Linked DNA regions of Hydrogenophilus thermoluteolus. The protein of the gene in region 2 interacts with the protein of the main gene of each other region in a pairwise test. Links are inferred from orthologs where the notes say so. Each region holds a gene or a part of one and is shown on either strand. Other genes may lie near its edges.

What was found. The genes of interacting proteins can lie anywhere in the genome.
Region 1: the proteins of rlmB (region 2) and tsaE interact in binary tests that used the Escherichia coli proteins (3 or more experiments, as listed by UniProt). The link is inferred for Hydrogenophilus thermoluteolus from one-to-one orthologs.

What each region holds. Positions count from the first base shown.
Region 1 is NZ_AP018558.1:365,244-368,761, forward strand. The notes cover bases 276-3,245. They hold tsaE (tRNA (adenosine(37)-N6)-threonylcarbamoyltransferase complex ATPase subunit type 1 TsaE), read right to left. Parts: upstream 2,016-3,245; coding sequence 1,536-2,015; downstream 276-1,535. Other genes in these bases: HPTL_RS01670 (N-acetylmuramoyl-L-alanine amidase), read right to left, coding at 276-1,554; queG (tRNA epoxyqueuosine(34) reductase QueG), read left to right, coding at 2,033-3,124; murI (glutamate racemase), read left to right, coding at 3,137-3,245. Also shown: HPTL_RS01665 (bifunctional riboflavin kinase/FAD synthetase), read right to left, coding at 1-127; more of HPTL_RS01670, read right to left, coding at 181-275; more of murI, read left to right, coding at 3,246-3,518. UniProt on the Escherichia coli protein: Required for the formation of a threonylcarbamoyl group on adenosine at position 37 (t(6)A37) in tRNAs that read codons beginning with adenine.
Region 2 is NZ_AP018558.1:696,457-702,539, reverse strand. The notes cover bases 1,684-4,631. They hold rlmB (23S rRNA (guanosine(2251)-2'-O)-methyltransferase RlmB), read right to left. Parts: upstream 3,551-4,631; coding sequence 2,816-3,550; downstream 1,684-2,815. Other genes in these bases: rnr (ribonuclease R), read right to left, coding at 3,607-4,631; HPTL_RS11540 (hypothetical protein), read right to left, coding at 2,574-2,696; HPTL_RS03405 (EAL domain-containing protein), read right to left, coding at 1,696-2,532. Outside these bases: HPTL_RS03420 (IS701 family transposase), read left to right, coding at 1-163; HPTL_RS11615 ((2Fe-2S)-binding protein), read right to left, coding at 200-424; HPTL_RS03410 (DUF2325 domain-containing protein), read right to left, coding at 435-1,625; more of rnr, read right to left, coding at 4,632-6,009. UniProt on the Escherichia coli protein: Specifically methylates the ribose of guanosine 2251 in 23S rRNA.

The DNA of each region.
Region 1 (3,518 bases), 330 kb from region 2 along the record:
GTCGTGCTACCGCACGGTCGCAGACCAGGCGCAACAACGCCTGGTGTCCGCGATGGACGCCATCGAAATTGCCGACGGTGAGCGCGGTCGGTGCAAGGCTGGGCGCATGGCCCCGCAGGATGCGCATCGTCCTCTGAGTCTGCTTTCGGAAAACGCCCAATTATACCGGTATTCCGCAGATCAACTTGCGGGGTCGCGGCTCTTGGCGGCGAGCATCAACGCACGAGGACGCGGCGCGTGGCGTTCGAGGTAGCGCTTCACGCCGCGGTAGATCGCTTCAGCGAGCTGTTCTTGGTAGTCTGCACTCTTTAGTCGCCGTTCTTCGGTGGGATTGGAGATGAACGCCAGCTCGACGAGTACCGACGGGACGTCGGGGTTACGCAGGACTGCGAAATTCGCGGTTTCGACCTCGGGGCGGTGGGGGGGGCTTACGCGCGCGAGCTCGGCGAGCACCGCTTGCGCGAGGCGCAACGAGTCGGTGCGGGTTGCGGTGATCGAGAGGTCGAGGAGCGTAGCGGCGACATGGTCGCTGCGCGCTGCCAATTGGACGCCGCCGATGAGGTCGGATTGGTTCTCTTTTTGCGCGAGCCACTTCGCTGCGGTGCTCGAGGCACCGCGGTCGCTGAGGGCATAGACCGAGCTCCCGGCGACGTCGGGGCGCACGAAGGCGTCGGCGTGGATCGAGACGAAGAGGTCGGCTTGGGCGCGCCGGGCGCGGTTCACCCTTTCCCCCAACGCGATGAAGTAGTCACCGCTGCGCGTGAGCACCGCGCGCGTTTTCGGGTCGTCGTCGAACCGCTTCTTGGCGCGCCGCGCCACCGCCAACACCACGTCCTTTTCCCGGGTACCGTGACGACCGATCGCGCCGGGGTCTTCGCCGCCGTGCCCGGGGTCGAGGACGATCACGTATGGGGCGTCCTGTTCCGGTGGTTTCGGTTGTGGCTTACGCGGGTTGGTTGCCCGGTTCGCTTGGGTTTCGGCGGGTCGCCGCGGGGGCGTTTCGCTGAGGACCGGCGTGTCACTTTCCGTCCGCTGCCGTTTGTCGAGTTCGGCCAAGAGCCGCGCGACGGGGTCTTGCGGTTTTTCGGGATAGAGGTCGATTACCAGGCGGTATTGATAGGGATCGATGGGGTCGAGAAGGAAGATCTGCGGGACGACTGCTTGCTTCAGGTCGAAGACGATGCGGGTGGTCTCTGGGGTGAACTGCCCGACGCGGACCGCGGCGATATAGGGGTCGTCGGGTGCGATATGTTCTGCAAGGGCACGCAAAATCGTTTGGACGACCACCCCTTTGAGGTCGATCACGAGGCGCAGTGGATTTTCTAGTAAGAATGCTTCGTGTTCGAGTGCGGCGCTGGCTTCGAGCGTGACGCGTGTGTATTCCTCTGCGGGCCAAGCGCGAACGGCGACGATACGGGGTGGCGACGCGGCGATGAGGCGTGTCGGCAGCCAAGTGAATGCCGCAAGGAGCGTGGCGCGGGAGAGAAAGGCGCGGCGTGCCGCTTGGACGCGGGACAACGCGGCTGCGGGGGTGGCTAGCCGAGCGCTGGCCACTGCCGCTTCGCCGCAGTCGAGCAGGCGCCCAGGGTCAGCAGCCGACTGCCCGTCGCTTCGATCGCGATCCGAACCTGCCAGTCGGGGCTCGGTAGGTAGGGGTGCGCTTTTTCGGGCCATTCCACTAAGCAGAGGTTTTCCGGTTGAAAGTATTCGTCGAAGCCGCCCCAGCGGAACTCTTCGGGGTCGGCGAACCGGTAGTAGTCGAAATGATAAACTGGAACAGCGAGATCTGGGTAGGGTTCGACCAAGGTATAGGTGGGACTTTTGACCGGTCCGTGATGGCCGAGCGCGTTGAGGAGTGCCCGTACGAAGGTGGTCTTGCCGGCACCCAGCGGCCCGGTCAGCGTGACGATGCCGCGGGTCGCGACGAAGCAGGGGGCAACGCGTCGCGCGAACGCGCCGGTTTCGGCTTCGTTTTCGAGGTGCGCGGTTGTGGTAAAAGAGGCGTCGGTATTCATGGGGGCGATGGGTGTCGATGGCAGGAACGGTTCGCGATTGGGCACAGATCAAAGCAGCGTTGTGGCGCGCGGCGGAGTCGCTCGGGTTTGCCGCGATGGCGGTGAGCGACGTCGACCTCTCCGCGGAAGAGCCGAAACTCCTTGCGTGGTTGCGCGAAGGGTACCACGGCGAGATGGATTATATGGCAAAGTGGGGGACGCTGCGCGCGCGCCCCGCCGCGCTCGTTCCAGGCGCGCAGCGCGTCGTCTCGTTGCGTTTTCCCTACTGGCCCGAGCAGGCGGCGCCGGCCGAAGCGGTGCTCTCCGACCCGTCGCGCGCCTATATTTCGCGGTATGCGCTGGGCCGAGATTACCACAAGGTGGTGCGCGCCCGCTTGGCGAAACTGGAAAACGTCCTGAAAACGTTGGCGCCAGAACACCAAGGGCGGGTCTTCGTCGATTCGGCGCCGATATGGGAGGTGGCGCTCGCCGCGCGCGCGGGTTTGGGGTGGCGCGGAAAGCATACGCTGTTGCTGACACGCGAAGGGTCCTACTTTTTTCTGGGCGAACTGGTCACCAACCTGCCGTTGCCGGTCGACGCGCCGCAACGTGCGCATTGTGGGCGATGCGTGCGTTGTCTCACCGCGTGTCCAACGCAGGCGATCGTCGCGCCCTACACGGTGGATGCGCGGCGCTGCATTTCGTACCTGACGATCGAACATCCTGGATCGATTCCGGAGTCACTGCGGCCGCTCGTTGGCAACCGAATCTATGGCTGCGACGATTGCCAATTGGTCTGTCCGTGGAATCGTTTCGCGACGCCGTCACAATGCTCCGACTTTCAGCCGCGGCATGGGCTCGATGCGCCGCGGTTGGTCGAACTGTTTGCTTGGCGCGAACACGAATTCCTGGATCGTTTCGCGGGTTCTCCGATTCGGCGCATCGGCTATCCGCGTTGGTTGCGCAATTTGGCCGTGGCGTTGGGTAACGCCCCGACGACCCCAGATGTGGTGGCGGCGCTCAGGCAGCGCGCCGACGACCCGTCGCCGCTGGTGCGCGAACACGTCCAGTGGGCGCTGGCGCGCCATCGCGGCCAGGGTGGTACGGTACAATCCGTTCCATTTGCTTAGTGACGCGGGGCGATGGCGCAGACGATGGGCAGGCAACCGGTGAGCAATGCACCGATCGGTATCTTCGATTCGGGGGTTGGGGGGCTAACGGTGGCGCGGGCGGTGATGGAGCGGCTGCCTAATGAAGCGATCGTCTATTTCGGTGACACCGCGCGCGTGCCCTATGGGGTGAAGTCGGCGCAGACCATCCGGCGGTATGCTGCGGAAATCACCCGCTTTTTGTTGCAGCAAGAGGTGAAGCTCCTCATCATCGCGTGCAATTCGATGGCCGCGGTCGCTGCGGACACAGTAGCGGGTTTGGCGGCCGGCGTGCCGGTGCTCGACGTGATCGACGCCGGGGCACGGGCGGCTGCGGAGATGACGCGGCGCCGGGCTGTTGCGGTGATCGGCACGA
Region 2 (6,083 bases):
TGCGCTCAGCAAAGCGCCTCCCTTACCCCAAGGGTATATCCCCCGGGGTAGCCCCAAGAGCACAACGCCACGTACCCGACTCGATCGCAACGATTCGCTATTGGATTGCCCAACACATCGCCCGGCAGCTTCTGAGGTGTCCCTGCTGCGGGAGAGCGCGTAGGTAGAGGGTGAAGAAAAATTTTGTGACACAGTCAAATTAAGCTTCCCGGCAAAAATTCTGGTCATAGACCTCGCAATTGACCGCACGCAGTTGCGACTCCTGTGTCGCTTGGCGAAGGATATCACGCAGCGCAGAGACGCAGCGACCACATTTTGTCCCCACGCCCAAATTGGCGCACAAATCGCTCATGCGTACTGGTCCGCCAGAGACGGCTTCCCGCACATCGCGCTCCTTGACTGCGAAACAGATGCAAGCGTACATGGTACTCTCCTCAATTCGTCAGCCGCTTGACTGCAGGCAAGCCTTGGGTCGCCTGGTCGATGTCTCCATACAGAAGAGAATGAATCGCAACAGCAAAGCTACCCACGCTTGCATTTCGAACCAAAAGGCACGGTTTCCCCAACTGTTTGCAAAAATGCTTGACACGGTAATAAGCTTGGTGGGACACGGCGCCAACGGTGACCATGACCGCGTCGACCCCTTTCAGTTGCTCCGGTAAGCGCTGAAGCGCATCTTCTAATCCGCCGTCATGGAACCGGACCTCCAGCCCAAAGCGTTTTGCCAAATCACGAAGATGCGGGGTCAAATTTGTGCGCCCGCCGACACACAATACGCACCGGTACCGATATTGACATGCGTCACATTCCGCTTCGTTCGCGCAAAAACTTGTCGAAACCGATCCGGTTTGTTGCGATACCAATATCTGTTCGAGCACCGCGTGTTCCTGGCGTATCGTCTCTGCCTCTTCGCGCCAAAAATCCCGATCCCGCAATACCGTGACCAGTTCAGCTTCTAAGGTGTCGACACGGGCTTTGAGCGATTCGATTCGCGCCAAAGCCTTGCCGCCTTCTGCTGCCGCATCACGAAGCATTTCACATTCAGCCCGCCACTTCTGTATCAACCGCTCCCGCGCTTCTTCTGCGCGGTCGACCTGTGCTTTGAGGTTCAGTAAAGCTTGAGCCCGCTCGCCCAGCTGTTGGGAAAGGTCATGGACACGCGTCTGAAGTTTTTGGTTCTCTTGCACAAGACGGGTCCGTTCTTCCTCGAGCCATTTGAGTCTGCGCACATCTGCAGCTAGCCCAGCACCGATTTGGTGCGAGAGCATATGAAGGTCTTCGTAACAACGGTGGGCCAACTCAGGCGTAACCGAGGGATGCGTCACCACGGCCCAGAAAGCGCCCGCCACTTCTCCGCGCGCAAACGATTCGGTCCAGTACGAGCACAATGCTTCGTCATTTTTGATTTGGGCAATCTGAGTCAGCGCAACACGCCATTTCTCGTCCAGCCGCCGGTGCAATCGTTCACTGACCTCGTTACGCGTCTTCGCAAGACCAACCGCCGTCACATGCACTTCGAATGCATGCGTTTTGCCACTGACGTAGCCAAAACGTTTCAACAGCTTTGCCACCTCGGCCACGGTCAGGCAGGAACCAATCACGGGACAAAGGAGCTTTTCCTCCAACTCCCAGAGCCGTTTGCGCCCTTTTCGTACTCCGACCATGACGCTGCTCATCGGCAGGGACGCAGTGGATCTATCCATCTATCACCTCCTCATCACATACAGCACACGTCATCTGACAGCCCGTGCACGCGCGGCGCTCACGCCACAAACGTCGCCAAAGCTGTGTCGTCCCTTGTTTTCGAACGATCCGATCGGCGAAATAGAACCCTTGGACGCAATCGAAGCCGAGCGCTTCCGCGAACGCAAGGTCTTCCGCCCGCTCGACGCCTTCCAATACCAAAGTGGCACCACTCTCTTTTGCCACAGCGAAAAGATGTTCGAAAAAGGGGTTGTGTTTGCTCCCCTCTCTCAGAAAGGCGCGATCAAATTTGAGAAATGCCGCGTATTGGTATAGCGATCGCAATGCGATGCCGTGCGTTGGGGTCAAATCGTCAATGGCAACCGCAATGCCCCGTTCAGCCAACCGTTCGGCAAGGGTTCCGGAGATGGTTGCAGCATGAAGATGGCAACTTTCGTCAATTTCGACCACCAACCGTTCGCGTGCCGCAGCAAACAATTCGAGATAGGGGTCCACCCAATTTCCGCATTGACCTTGATGCCACGCGTCGGGCTCCAAATTGAGGAACAGAAGCCCTTTCTTGGGTGCCAACGCCAATTGAATCGCCTTGCACTTCCATTCGGCGTAGTGAAGCAGCATTGGATTGCAATGTAGCGCCGCAAAAAGCTGATCTGGCGGAATCGCCCGACCCCATGCTGAAAAACGTGCCAATGCTTCGTATCCAATGATTGCACCATCTTCGACACGAACAATGGGTTGATATTCGACCGCAGGCACACCCTCGATTACCGCAGCGAACAGAACCTCTGGTGCAAAATCTGGGCCAAGCGCCGATGCAGTTTGCCCCATCCGCTTCCCTGTCGCTCCTTCTACGCACCCGCTATAGGTCACTAGCGCCCCCAGTAGAGCCAATCCAACACAGACAGCGTTACCGCAACCACCGCTGCAATCAGGGTGACCCATTGTGAAACCCGTTCGGCACCGGTCCGCGCTCGGTTTGCCACTGCGACCACTCCCTGTTCCTTGATTCGAGAACATTATAGATAATGAGAATCATTATTGTCAATACCCGGAAAAAATGGCCATCGTTCGACGGCCATACCGATGCTGTATTGAGTAGAAGCGCAATACCCTAGCGCACAGGGAAACGTCGGCGAACCACTTCGTAGAGGGCGACCCCCGCGGCGACGGAAACATTGAGACTCTCGACGACGCCGAGCATCGGCAGGCGTGCCAGCAAATCGCAACGTTCACGCGTCAATTGACGAAGCCCCTCCCCTTCGGCACCCAAGACGAGCGCTAAAGGGCCGGAAAGATCGCACGCCAAGAGCCACTGGTCACCCTCACCCGCTAAGCCGACGACCCAAATGCCCGACGCTTTGAGCTGCTCGAGTGCCCGCGCCAGATTGGTGACGAAGACGACGGGTACGGTTTCGGCCGCACCACTTGCGACTTTACGTACCACCGGCGTGATCCCCACCGAACGGTCCTTGGGGACGATCACCGCACGTACGCCAGCGGCGTCCGCAGTACGCAAACATGCCCCCAGGTTGTGTGGGTCGGTCACGCCATCGAGCACCAGGTAGAGGGGGGGCGTGAGCAACTGACGCCCCACCGGATTCGGGTAATCCGCACTATTGGGTAGCACGGCGTCGAGCGTGATCGTCTGGACGTCCGGATCAAGGGTCGCCACTATGCCTTGATGGTGGCCATGCCCCGCCAACTTCGTCAACGACGCGCGATCCACCCACGCCACTGGTACGCAAGCTGCCTCGGCTTTCTGGATCAGGCCTTGCACACGCGCATCGCTTTTGCGCTCCACTGCCACATGGAGTTGCACGATGCGTTGCGGCGCGACACGCAGCATCGTCGTCACGCTGTGCCAGCCGTACGCCAGCGCAGTTTCCCGATCGCTGCGCGCCTTCACGCGTCGCCCTCCAGTCGCTCGATGAGGTGAAAATCGATTTTGCTCGTCGCCAGATCGGCCCGTGCCACCTGCACTTTGACGCGATCGGCCAAACGGTAGCGAACCTTCGTCCGTTCGCCAACGAGCGCATGACCCACTTCGTCGTACTGGAAGTAGTCGGCGCCAAGATCGGAAATATGGACCAACCCTTCGACGAAGACTTCGTCCAGTGTGACGAAGAGCCCGAACGGAACGACAGCCGAAACGGTACCGGTATAAACCTCCCCGATGTGCTCCTGCATGTAGTAGCACTTGAGCCAGTTCATCACCTCGCGCGTTGCCTCGTCCGCACGCCGTTCGGTCATCGAGCAATGCGCACCGATCTCTTCCCACGGTCGACTTGGGGTGTATTGGCTGCCCGCAAGCACTGCTTTGATCGCGCGGTGCACGAGCAGATCGGGGTAGCGGCGAATCGGCGAAGTGAAGTGGGTATAGCAGGGATAAGCCAAGCCGAAATGGCCGGCATTGTCCGGTGCATAACGCGCCTGTTTGAGCGAACGCAGCATCACCATCTGCAAGAGCGGCGCATCCGGCCGGCCTTCGATCTTTTCCAGTACCCGGGTAAAGTCTTTCGGTGACGGCTCGTCCCCGCCCGGAAGCTCGATGCCAAATCCCGCCAGAAATTCACGCAGTTTGGCAATTTTTTCTGGGTCTGGCGGTTCATGGACGCGATAGAGCGTGGGGTGTTCGTGCTCGGCCAAGAATTGTGACGCACAGACGTTCGCGGCGAGCATACACTCTTCGATGAGCCGGTGCGCGTCGTTACGCACCACCGGTTTGACGCCACGAATCTTGCCGTTGTCGTCGAAGAGAAACTCCACTTCGGTGGTTTCGAATTCGATCGCACCGCGCCGCTTGCGCGCTGCAAGCAGTACCCGAAAGACCGCGTCGAGCGTTTCCAAATGGGGCAGCAAATCGGCGACCGTTTCGCGCGCCGTTTTGTCCCCTTCGTAAAGCGCTTTGGCAACGATCGTGTAGGTCAAGCGGGCATGCGAATGGATCACCGCAGGGAAGAAGCGGTAGCGCTCCACTTTGCCACGTGGCGACACGAACATCTCGCAGACCATTGCCAATCGGTCTTCGCGCGGCACCAACGAACAGAGCCCATTGCTGAGCTTTTCTGGCAACATCGGAATTACGCGACGAGGAAAATAGACCGAATTCCCTCGCTCGTAAGCCTCTTGGTCAAGCGGCGTTTCCGGTTTCACATAGTGCGCGACGTCGGCGATCGCAACCAGGAGCCGAAACCCTCTCCCCACCCGTTCGCAGAAGACCGCGTCGTCGAAGTCTTTGGCGTTTTCGCCGTCGATCGTGACGAACGGCAGATGGCGCAAATCCTCACGGCCTTTCTGGTCATGGGGACGAACCGCATCGGGCAATCGCCGCGTCTGCGCCTTGGCCGCCGAACTCCAGACGAAAGGCAGATCGAATTTGCGCAGTGCGATCTCGATCTCCATTCCCGGATCGTCGTATCGCCCCAACACCTCGACGATCTTGCCGATTGGTTGCGCGTATTTGCTGGGAGGTTCGACAATCTCGACAACGACGACGTCTCCCGGTGCTGCTTTGGGTTTTCGCGATCGCCGACCGGCTTCGGGCGCGATCAAAATATCTTGCGCGATGCGCTTATCCTCTGGCGCTACCAGCATCACGCCGTGCTCGACGATCACGCGCCCTACGACCCGCGTGGTTCGCCGTTCGAGCACCTCGACGATTTTGCCTTCGGGCCGCCCCCGTGGGTCACGACCCGTGACCCGCACCATGACACGATCGCCGTGCAAGACCTCACGCATCTCCTTGGGCCCCAAGAAGATGTCGGGACCACCGTCATCCGGGATCACGAAACCGAATCCGTCGGGATGGCCCTGGACACGGCCGCGGATGAGCGCCGCTTTCTCCGGCAAAATCAGTGCACCACGGCGGTTGGTCAAGATTTGGCCGTCGCGCTCCATCGCCGTGACGCGGCGTTCGAAGAGCGCGAGTTCAAAGGGGCGAATTTCGAGCGCACTCGCCAACTCGCTCATTTTGAGCGGACGCCCGGCACGCTCCAGCGTCTCGATGATGTATTCGCGACTGGGTAGCGGATTGTCCCCGTAGCGCAACACTTCGCGTGCCAAAAACGGGTCTGCACGCCGTATTGGGGGAAGTGCTGCGGCAATCTCGGCCAAACGGTCGACGTCAAGCGGTGCCGCGCGCGCCGCTTCTTGGGTTGCCGCAAGCCGTTTTGTTCGATGAAGAGCCTGAGCATCACGGCCATCACGGGTACGTTCAGGCGTGCGGGACGGTTTCACCCCGTTGTCACGCGCTTTTCGGTTACGGGAACGTCGCGAAAGCGAAGTTTTTTTTCTTTTCTCGGTCATCGTTTACTCATTCGTATCCACAATTTGTCACTGCATGCCAGCGCCTTGACAGCTGGCCTACACTTCGTATAATA